DNA from 2 places in the Paenibacillus sp. LC231 genome. Region 2 is predicted to be linked to the other one. Evidence: a T-box and tRNA genes for the amino acid it is inferred to sense, from the RefSeq annotation. Region 2 holds a T-box; the other holds one or more tRNA genes.
The links. A T-box is a leader RNA that pairs with one kind of tRNA and senses whether it is charged. The one in region 2 lies ahead of trpS (tryptophan--tRNA ligase), so its partner is inferred to be a tRNA-Trp.
Positions count from the first base shown of each region.

Region 1: it has a tRNA-Trp gene. The T-box ahead of trpS (tryptophan--tRNA ligase) is inferred to sense a tRNA for this amino acid. The anticodon was not compared.

Region 1 covers NZ_JFOM01000044.1:55-3,440, reverse strand. The annotation lists gene AK95_RS23575 (PspA/IM30 family protein) at 1-626, opposite strand, end outside; gene AK95_RS23570 (LiaF transmembrane domain-containing protein) at 695-994, opposite strand; tRNA gene AK95_RS23565 (tRNA-Leu) at 1,420-1,499, opposite strand; tRNA gene AK95_RS23560 (tRNA-Arg) at 1,508-1,584, opposite strand; tRNA gene AK95_RS23555 (tRNA-Cys) at 1,597-1,670, opposite strand; tRNA gene AK95_RS23550 (tRNA-Gly) at 1,682-1,756, opposite strand; tRNA gene AK95_RS23545 (tRNA-Gln) at 1,772-1,846, opposite strand; tRNA gene AK95_RS23540 (tRNA-His) at 1,863-1,938, opposite strand; tRNA gene AK95_RS23535 (tRNA-Trp) at 1,963-2,036, opposite strand; tRNA gene AK95_RS23530 (tRNA-Tyr) at 2,043-2,127, opposite strand; tRNA gene AK95_RS23525 (tRNA-Thr) at 2,132-2,207, opposite strand; tRNA gene AK95_RS23520 (tRNA-Phe) at 2,230-2,305, opposite strand; tRNA gene AK95_RS23515 (tRNA-Asp) at 2,374-2,450, opposite strand; tRNA gene AK95_RS23510 (tRNA-Met) at 2,481-2,557, opposite strand; tRNA gene AK95_RS23505 (tRNA-Val) at 2,645-2,720, opposite strand; tRNA gene AK95_RS23500 (tRNA-Glu) at 2,897-2,971, opposite strand; tRNA gene AK95_RS23495 (tRNA-Ser) at 2,988-3,079, opposite strand; tRNA gene AK95_RS23490 (tRNA-Asn) at 3,085-3,160, opposite strand; partial or broken rRNA gene AK95_RS23485 (23S ribosomal RNA) at 3,317-3,386, opposite strand, start outside.
Region 2 covers NZ_JFOM01000016.1:21,207-24,592, forward strand. The annotation lists gene AK95_RS13595 (sigma-70 family RNA polymerase sigma factor) at 1-879, opposite strand, end outside; T-box leader at 1,139-1,416, shown strand; gene trpS (tryptophan--tRNA ligase) at 1,466-2,449, shown strand; gene AK95_RS13605 (ABC transporter permease) at 2,525-3,386, opposite strand, start outside.

The sequences.
Region 1 (3,386 bases), on a different contig from region 2:
TCTAATACAGTGGAGACCGATTCACCAGCCTGTTCCATGTATTCCTGCCCCATGCGGCGTAAATCGCGAAGACTTCTGGCTTCCAGTTCCCAATCGCTGATACGGTCTTCGAGGCGATTGAACATCTTCGGTACGTCATGACCGCCGCCGTAGGAGCCCGTACGTTCATTCATTTTCTGCTGAAGACGAAGGGTTTCCACTCGGGCAACATAATATTGACGTTTGCTGTATACCGTCTGATATTCCATCCGCAGCTCGCCGAGCTGCTCCTCGATTTCTTTTAGCGACTCCAGGCTTGAGGACAACAGGCCTTGATACTGCTCGATCTTTTCCTCATAGATCAGTTTCTCCTGCAATGCCAGCTTGGCAAGATGTTCTTCGCCGGCCTTCAGTGCAAGCAGTGCCTGCTCTTCGCGTTTATATCGCATGGATTCGGCTTGATCCACCTGCTGCTTCAGCTGTCTGGAATGTACTTGGCATTGCTGCTGCAGCTTCTCAGCCTCAGCAATGTCCTGTCTGGTTGAATGTAGGAACTGGTCGATCAATCGAACCGGATCCTGGCTCTGCTCGAGCTTTTCATTCAATGTTGCTACGGTTATGTCTCTTATCCGCCGGAAAACACTCATATTGGCTTAGCCCTCCTCATCTATCATGATCTGTTGTTCATGCATGTTATTTAATGTAGTGGTTTTTATCAATAACGGGGTCTACCATTCTTCAATCGGGACAACCCGTAGATGATCAAGATAATTCCAAAGATCGGACCGATCAGCCAAGACAGTTTACCCATCAACCAGATCACACCGATACCGAGAATAACCCATCCCATCAAGGTGTTACCTCTCCGGATCCCGTAGTATCCCAAAGCGACCATCAGGATTGGAATTAGAAGACTGAACAACCACCCAAGCAGAGGACCGAATACTCCAAGGAGAACCAAGATCCCTACACCAATCAACAGGATACTCATTCCATTTCCTTTTGAATTTCTCATTTATACACCGCCTTTCTGTTGTTTGATCGTTGTTTCTTTTGTTCAACCTTATGACTCTATTCTAGGTAATTTCGAGTTTGGCTAAAACGGCCTGGGGACGGTTTTTGGACCTAGACCTAAGGCGGGGCCTTCTACAGACCTACGTCCAACCCTGCACTGGATCGATGATTCGATGGGTTAGCCTGTGTAGATGAGTTCATCTGGATAATCTTTGTTTTACCTATAAAGAACGTGGTTTCTAATGATAGTTTAGATTTAAGGAGTGTAGCTCGAGGAAGCTCCGAAGGTGATAGAAAAACCCTCGCGATTACTGGAGAGGTAACAAGAAGAATGGAGTCTAATATTAAAATCACGAAGAAGCAATCGATGTAGATGCAACGAAAAAAGGAATGCAGACGTTTAACGTCTACATTCCTTTTAGATGATGCCGGTGAAGGGACTCGAACCCCCACGGTTTCCCTCACGATTTTGAGTCGCGCGCGTCTGCCAATTCCGCCACACCGGCTTACATTATGGCGTGCCCTAAGAGATTCGAACTCCTGACCTTTTGATTCGTAGTCAAACGCTCTATCCAGCTGAGCTAAGGGCACATAAGTTTGTAATGGAGGCGCCACCCAGATTCGAACTGGGGATAAAGCTTTTGCAGAGCTGTGCCTTACCACTTGGCTATGGCGCCAGAAATAAAAATGGAGCGGACGACGGGAATCGAACCCGCGACCCTCGCCTTGGCAAGGCGATGCTCTACCGCTGAGCCACGTCCGCAAACATAAAAATCAATGGCTGGGGATATAGGATTCGAACCTATGCATGACGGAGTCAAAGTCCGTTGCCTTACCGCTTGGCTAATCCCCAATATGATTTTGTAATATGGGGCGATCGAGGGGAATTGAACCCCCGAGTGCCGGAGCCACAATCCGGTGCGTTAACCACTTCGCCACGACCGCCATATTGAAACACTGTGATACGATTGGCAGGGGCAGCAGGAATTGAACCCACACTAACGGTTTTGGAGACCGCTGTTCTACCTTTAAACTATGCCCCTAAAAACTGGTGGAGGATGATGGATTCGAACCACCGAACTCGAAGAGAGCAGATTTACAGTCTGCCGTGTTTAGCCACTTCACTAATCCTCCAGAATGGTGCCGGCGAGAGGACTTGAACCCCCAACCTACTGATTACAAGTCAGTTGCTCTACCAATTGAGCTACACCGGCATATAAAGTTATAAAACGTACATGGTGGCTCGGGACGGAATCGAACCGCCGACACGAGGATTTTCAGTCCTCTGCTCTACCGACTGAGCTACCGAGCCTTAAAGCTCTTCGCGAACTTTGACGGAACCCATATCGGATACTCATCTCATCCCAAAGTTGTAAAGAATGGCGGAACTGACGGGATTCGAACCCGCGATCTCCTGCGTGACAGGCAGGCATGTTAGGCCTCTACACCACAGTTCCACGAGGCATTATCGCTATTGCGATATAAATTGGTTGCGGGGGCAGGATTTGAACCTACGACCTTCGGGTTATGAGCCCGACGAGCTACCGAACTGCTCCACCCCGCGTCATTAAAAGGGTTGCTTGTATGGGGTCCCCGAAAAGTAATCGAAATTACCTACGAAGCATGTGCTTCACTTTTTGGGGATAAATCATGGTGGAGGCTGAGGGGATCGAACCCCCGACCCTCTGCTTGTAAGGCAGATGCTCTCCCAGCTGAGCTAAGCCTCCGTAACAAAGCGACTTTTATTATATCAAAATCTGATATAAGAAGCAAGTGTTTTTTTTAATAAAGTGGTGACCCGTAGGGGATACTCTCACTTCGTTCGAGACTGCGAAGTCTATGCTTACGAAGTTATCCTCCGACGAACCGACGGGATTCTCATCCCCTGATGCAATTAAGAAAGTGGTGACCCGTAGGGGATTCGAACCCCTGTTACCTCCGTGAAAGGGAGGTGTCTTAACCCCTTGACCAACGGGCCTTGCTTAAAATAATAGTGGCGGAGAGAGAGGGATTCGAACCCTCGAGACGCTTTTGGCGCCTACACGATTTCCAATCGTGCTCCTTCGGCCAACTCGGACACCTCTCCATAAATGGCTCCCCGAACAGGACTCGAACCTGTGACAACTCGATTAACAGTCGAGTGCTCTACCAACTGAGCTATCAGGGAACAATATTCAATTCAAGTGATTGATCACCTGAAAACTAGATACGAAACGATCTTTGCAGCACATTAGAATTCGTAGCATTCACCCGATGTGGTATCGGGGTCCCCGGAAAGTATTCGGCGTTGCTTCAAAGCTTCGCTTCACTTTTTGGGGTGATTTTGGATAAGCCCTCGACCGATTAGTATTGGTCAGCTCCATGCATTGCTGCACTTCCACCTCCAACCTATC
Region 2 (3,386 bases):
ACGCAGCAAATAGGCCAGCATGGTCTGGTCAAACAGATCATGCTCAAACCAGAGCACGATTTCATCATATTTTCGAAAATCCTGTAGCTTCCTCTCCTGCAACTCGCAGGTCTCGATATATTCCTTCTCCGGAATCCCGAGCGTTTGCTCCAAATACCGAGCTCTCGTTCTCCGATGATCCAGCTCGTCCATCTTCGTGTAGACCGGGCCAAACGTATAGAGCTCCCTCCACACCAGGATATCTCCTCCAATGTTTCCTTGCTTCAGCTTATCCCCTACCGAATCCCCGTTAACGATATGCAGCATACGTTTTCCTCCCTCATACAGATCGGTGAACACCGATACAAAGTCGGCTACGTGCAGCGTGTTCTTCAGCTTCCGCCGGGCATCAAAAAGTCGCTTCTTCAAAGCCGCCAGGGATATATCCAAGTATTGCGAGATCTCCCGCAGGCTGTAGCCTTGAAAATAATAGAGCTGGACCGCAATCCGCATGCTTGATGGCAAATCCGCGATCGTGGCATGCAGCTGGCGGATCATCTCTCTCTTTTCCACGACAAACTCCAAGCTCCGCTGGTCGCCAGCCGGCAATTCCATCGCATGCAGCGGTAACGTTTGAAATTGCTTGCGGCGCAGATCTCTGTAGCACTGCCGCTCAACGATCACTTTGAACCATCCGGGAAAGCGCCGGGGATCCTGCAGCTTGTGCAGATTCGCAAAGGCCTCCGTAAAGGCCTCCTGCACGGCATCTTCCGCCAAATAAGGATCCTGCAATTTATCGTAGGCCACGGCCAGCGCCATGCCGGTAAAATGTCGAACCAAGCTTCCCTGTGCCTCCGCACTGCCCCGCCGGGCTTCCTCAATCCACTGGAACACGTTCACCTAAACCTCCCTTCCCGGTGTCTCTATCCCTTAAGTGCCGATCTGAACGAAAAAGGTTACCTCTCTTCAGGAATTCTGCACCGGATGGATGATATATCAAAAATTCCCCATTGCCTTCGTCGGCGCCTCCCAGGCACGGTTCAGACACCCGATTCCTCTTGACATTCACCTAACACCTGTGTGATGATACTCACCAAATCATCTTGTTCTCTCTTTACATCCGAAAAGAGCTGCGCAGATGAATTTAAGAACAACATACCACACGGCTATGAGAAGAAATAGTAGCTTATCTCTTGAGGTCCAAGCGAACCGGCGAATGGTGCGAGGCCCGGTACCCCGGAATGAGTGAATGGATCTTCTCGCTTCAACCCGAACCTTTCGGCTGTGCCGGAGCAGTAGGCCTTGACGGCTCTCCACCGTTACTTTGGGAGATATGGCAGGAATAATAATGGTGTTTCCCCCATTTCCACGTCATGCTAAAGAGCGACAGTATAGTCGAATTCGGGTGGTACCGCGGAGTTACACTTCGTCCCATAGAGGGATGAGGTGTTTTTGTGTTGTTCGCAAACAACAGGAGGTGTTTTTTATGCAACGATTATTGTCAGGCATCAAACCGAGCGGGGATTTGAATATTGGCGGATATGGAGGTGCTCTCCGTCAATATGTGAAGCTGCAGCATGAGTATGAGTCCTATTTCTTCGTGCCGGATCTGCATGCGATAACGGTCTATCAGGATCCCATGGAGCTGCACCAGCGCACGCGGGACATTGCCGCTCTGTACATTGCGTCGGGCATTGACCCCGATAAAGCGACGATCTTTCTGCAATCCCAGGTCCCCGCGCATGCAGAGCTCGGGTGGTTGCTGGAGACGCAGGCGCATTTCGGTGAATTAAAACGGATGACCCAATTCAAGGAGAAATCCGAAGGTCAAGAAACGGTAAGCTCGGCGCTCTTCACGTATCCCGTCCTGATGGCTGCCGATGTGCTGCTCTATCAGGCAACGCATGTGCCCGTCGGGGACGACCAGAAGCAGCATCTGGAACTGACCCGCGATGTGGCTGAACGCTTCAACAACCGGTATGGCCGCACGTTTACGGTGCCTGAGCCGATCATTCAGGATATTGGCTCCCGCATCATGGGTCTTGACGATCCGTCCAAGAAGATGAGCAAGAGCAATCCGAACAAAAACAGCTGTGTCCACATGATGGATACGCCGGAGGATATCCGCAAGAAGTTCTCGAAAGCCGTTACCGACTCAGACGGCGAGGTCCGGCATGACTGGGAGCAGAAGCCGGCGGTCAGCAATCTGATCGAGATTTATTCGGTATTCTCCGAGGAAGCCATCTCCGTCATCGAGAAACGGTATGAAGGCCAAGGATACGGCACGTTCAAGAAAGAATTGGCCGAAGTGGTCATCGAGAAACTTCAACCGATCCAGGAGAGGTTCCATCAAATCGTGAATTCCTCCGAGCTAGATCGCATTTTGATGGACGGAGCGAAGCGGGCTTCCGAAACCGCAGGCCCAACACTGCTTGCCGCCAAGAAAGCGATGGGATTGGTCACGTTCTGAAAGAACCGAGAGGGCGTCCCCTTAATATCTGCATCCTGCTTCAGGAATCAGGTCAAGGGGCGCCCTGCTTATTTTTTATACATAACTCTGTGTATCCCGGTTCCGCCCAAACTTGTAGGTTGCAATCAGCGATAAGGCCAAGGCAAAAGCGAGTAGAATCGCCACATTCAAAATAATGTCGGTCAACGAGCTTCCTTGCTGAAGCTTGCCGAACGTATCGAGCAGCCAATACTGCGGCAGGAAATCGGCGATTCGCTGAATCGCTTCGGGCATCACGGTAAGCGGGAATACGCACCCCGCCAGCAGCGAAGTCGGCATGATCACCATCGTCTGGATTCCGTTCGCCATCATGGTGCTGTCCGAGAACGCGACAATGACCTGTGATAAACTGACCGCGACCAGAGCGAACAGCGACAGAATCAGGAACATCTGCCAGAGCGGAATGCCAGGCTCGATATGAAAGAACCGGGTCATGACAAACAAGGTGGCCGCAATCTGGATCATCATCAGAACGATATTCACGATGGCATTCGAGAAGACGTAGCTGCGGGCCGTAATAGGCGACGATAAGAGTCTATAGTACGTACGATTCTCTCGATCCCGGATCGTTAACGCCGATAGATTCACGGCGGAGAATAACATGAACACAACCAAGTAACCAATCGTCCGGTTGGTCATATCATGATTGACCGATTGATCCGCAACCGTAGTCGTGGACAATTGAAACGTTGAACTCCGATAACCGCTGTATAATTCGTTAAACGCGGCGGCATCGCCACCCGCTATAACTCCCATGGATGAAATATTCTGGACGTACGCGTTCAGATACGATTTGACATACCCCGTAACCTGAGCGCCCTTAATCGATTCGATCCGGACCGGCTCGGGTGTCCCCTGAATTACGCCTTTCGCAAACCCCTCGGGGAAGATCAGCACC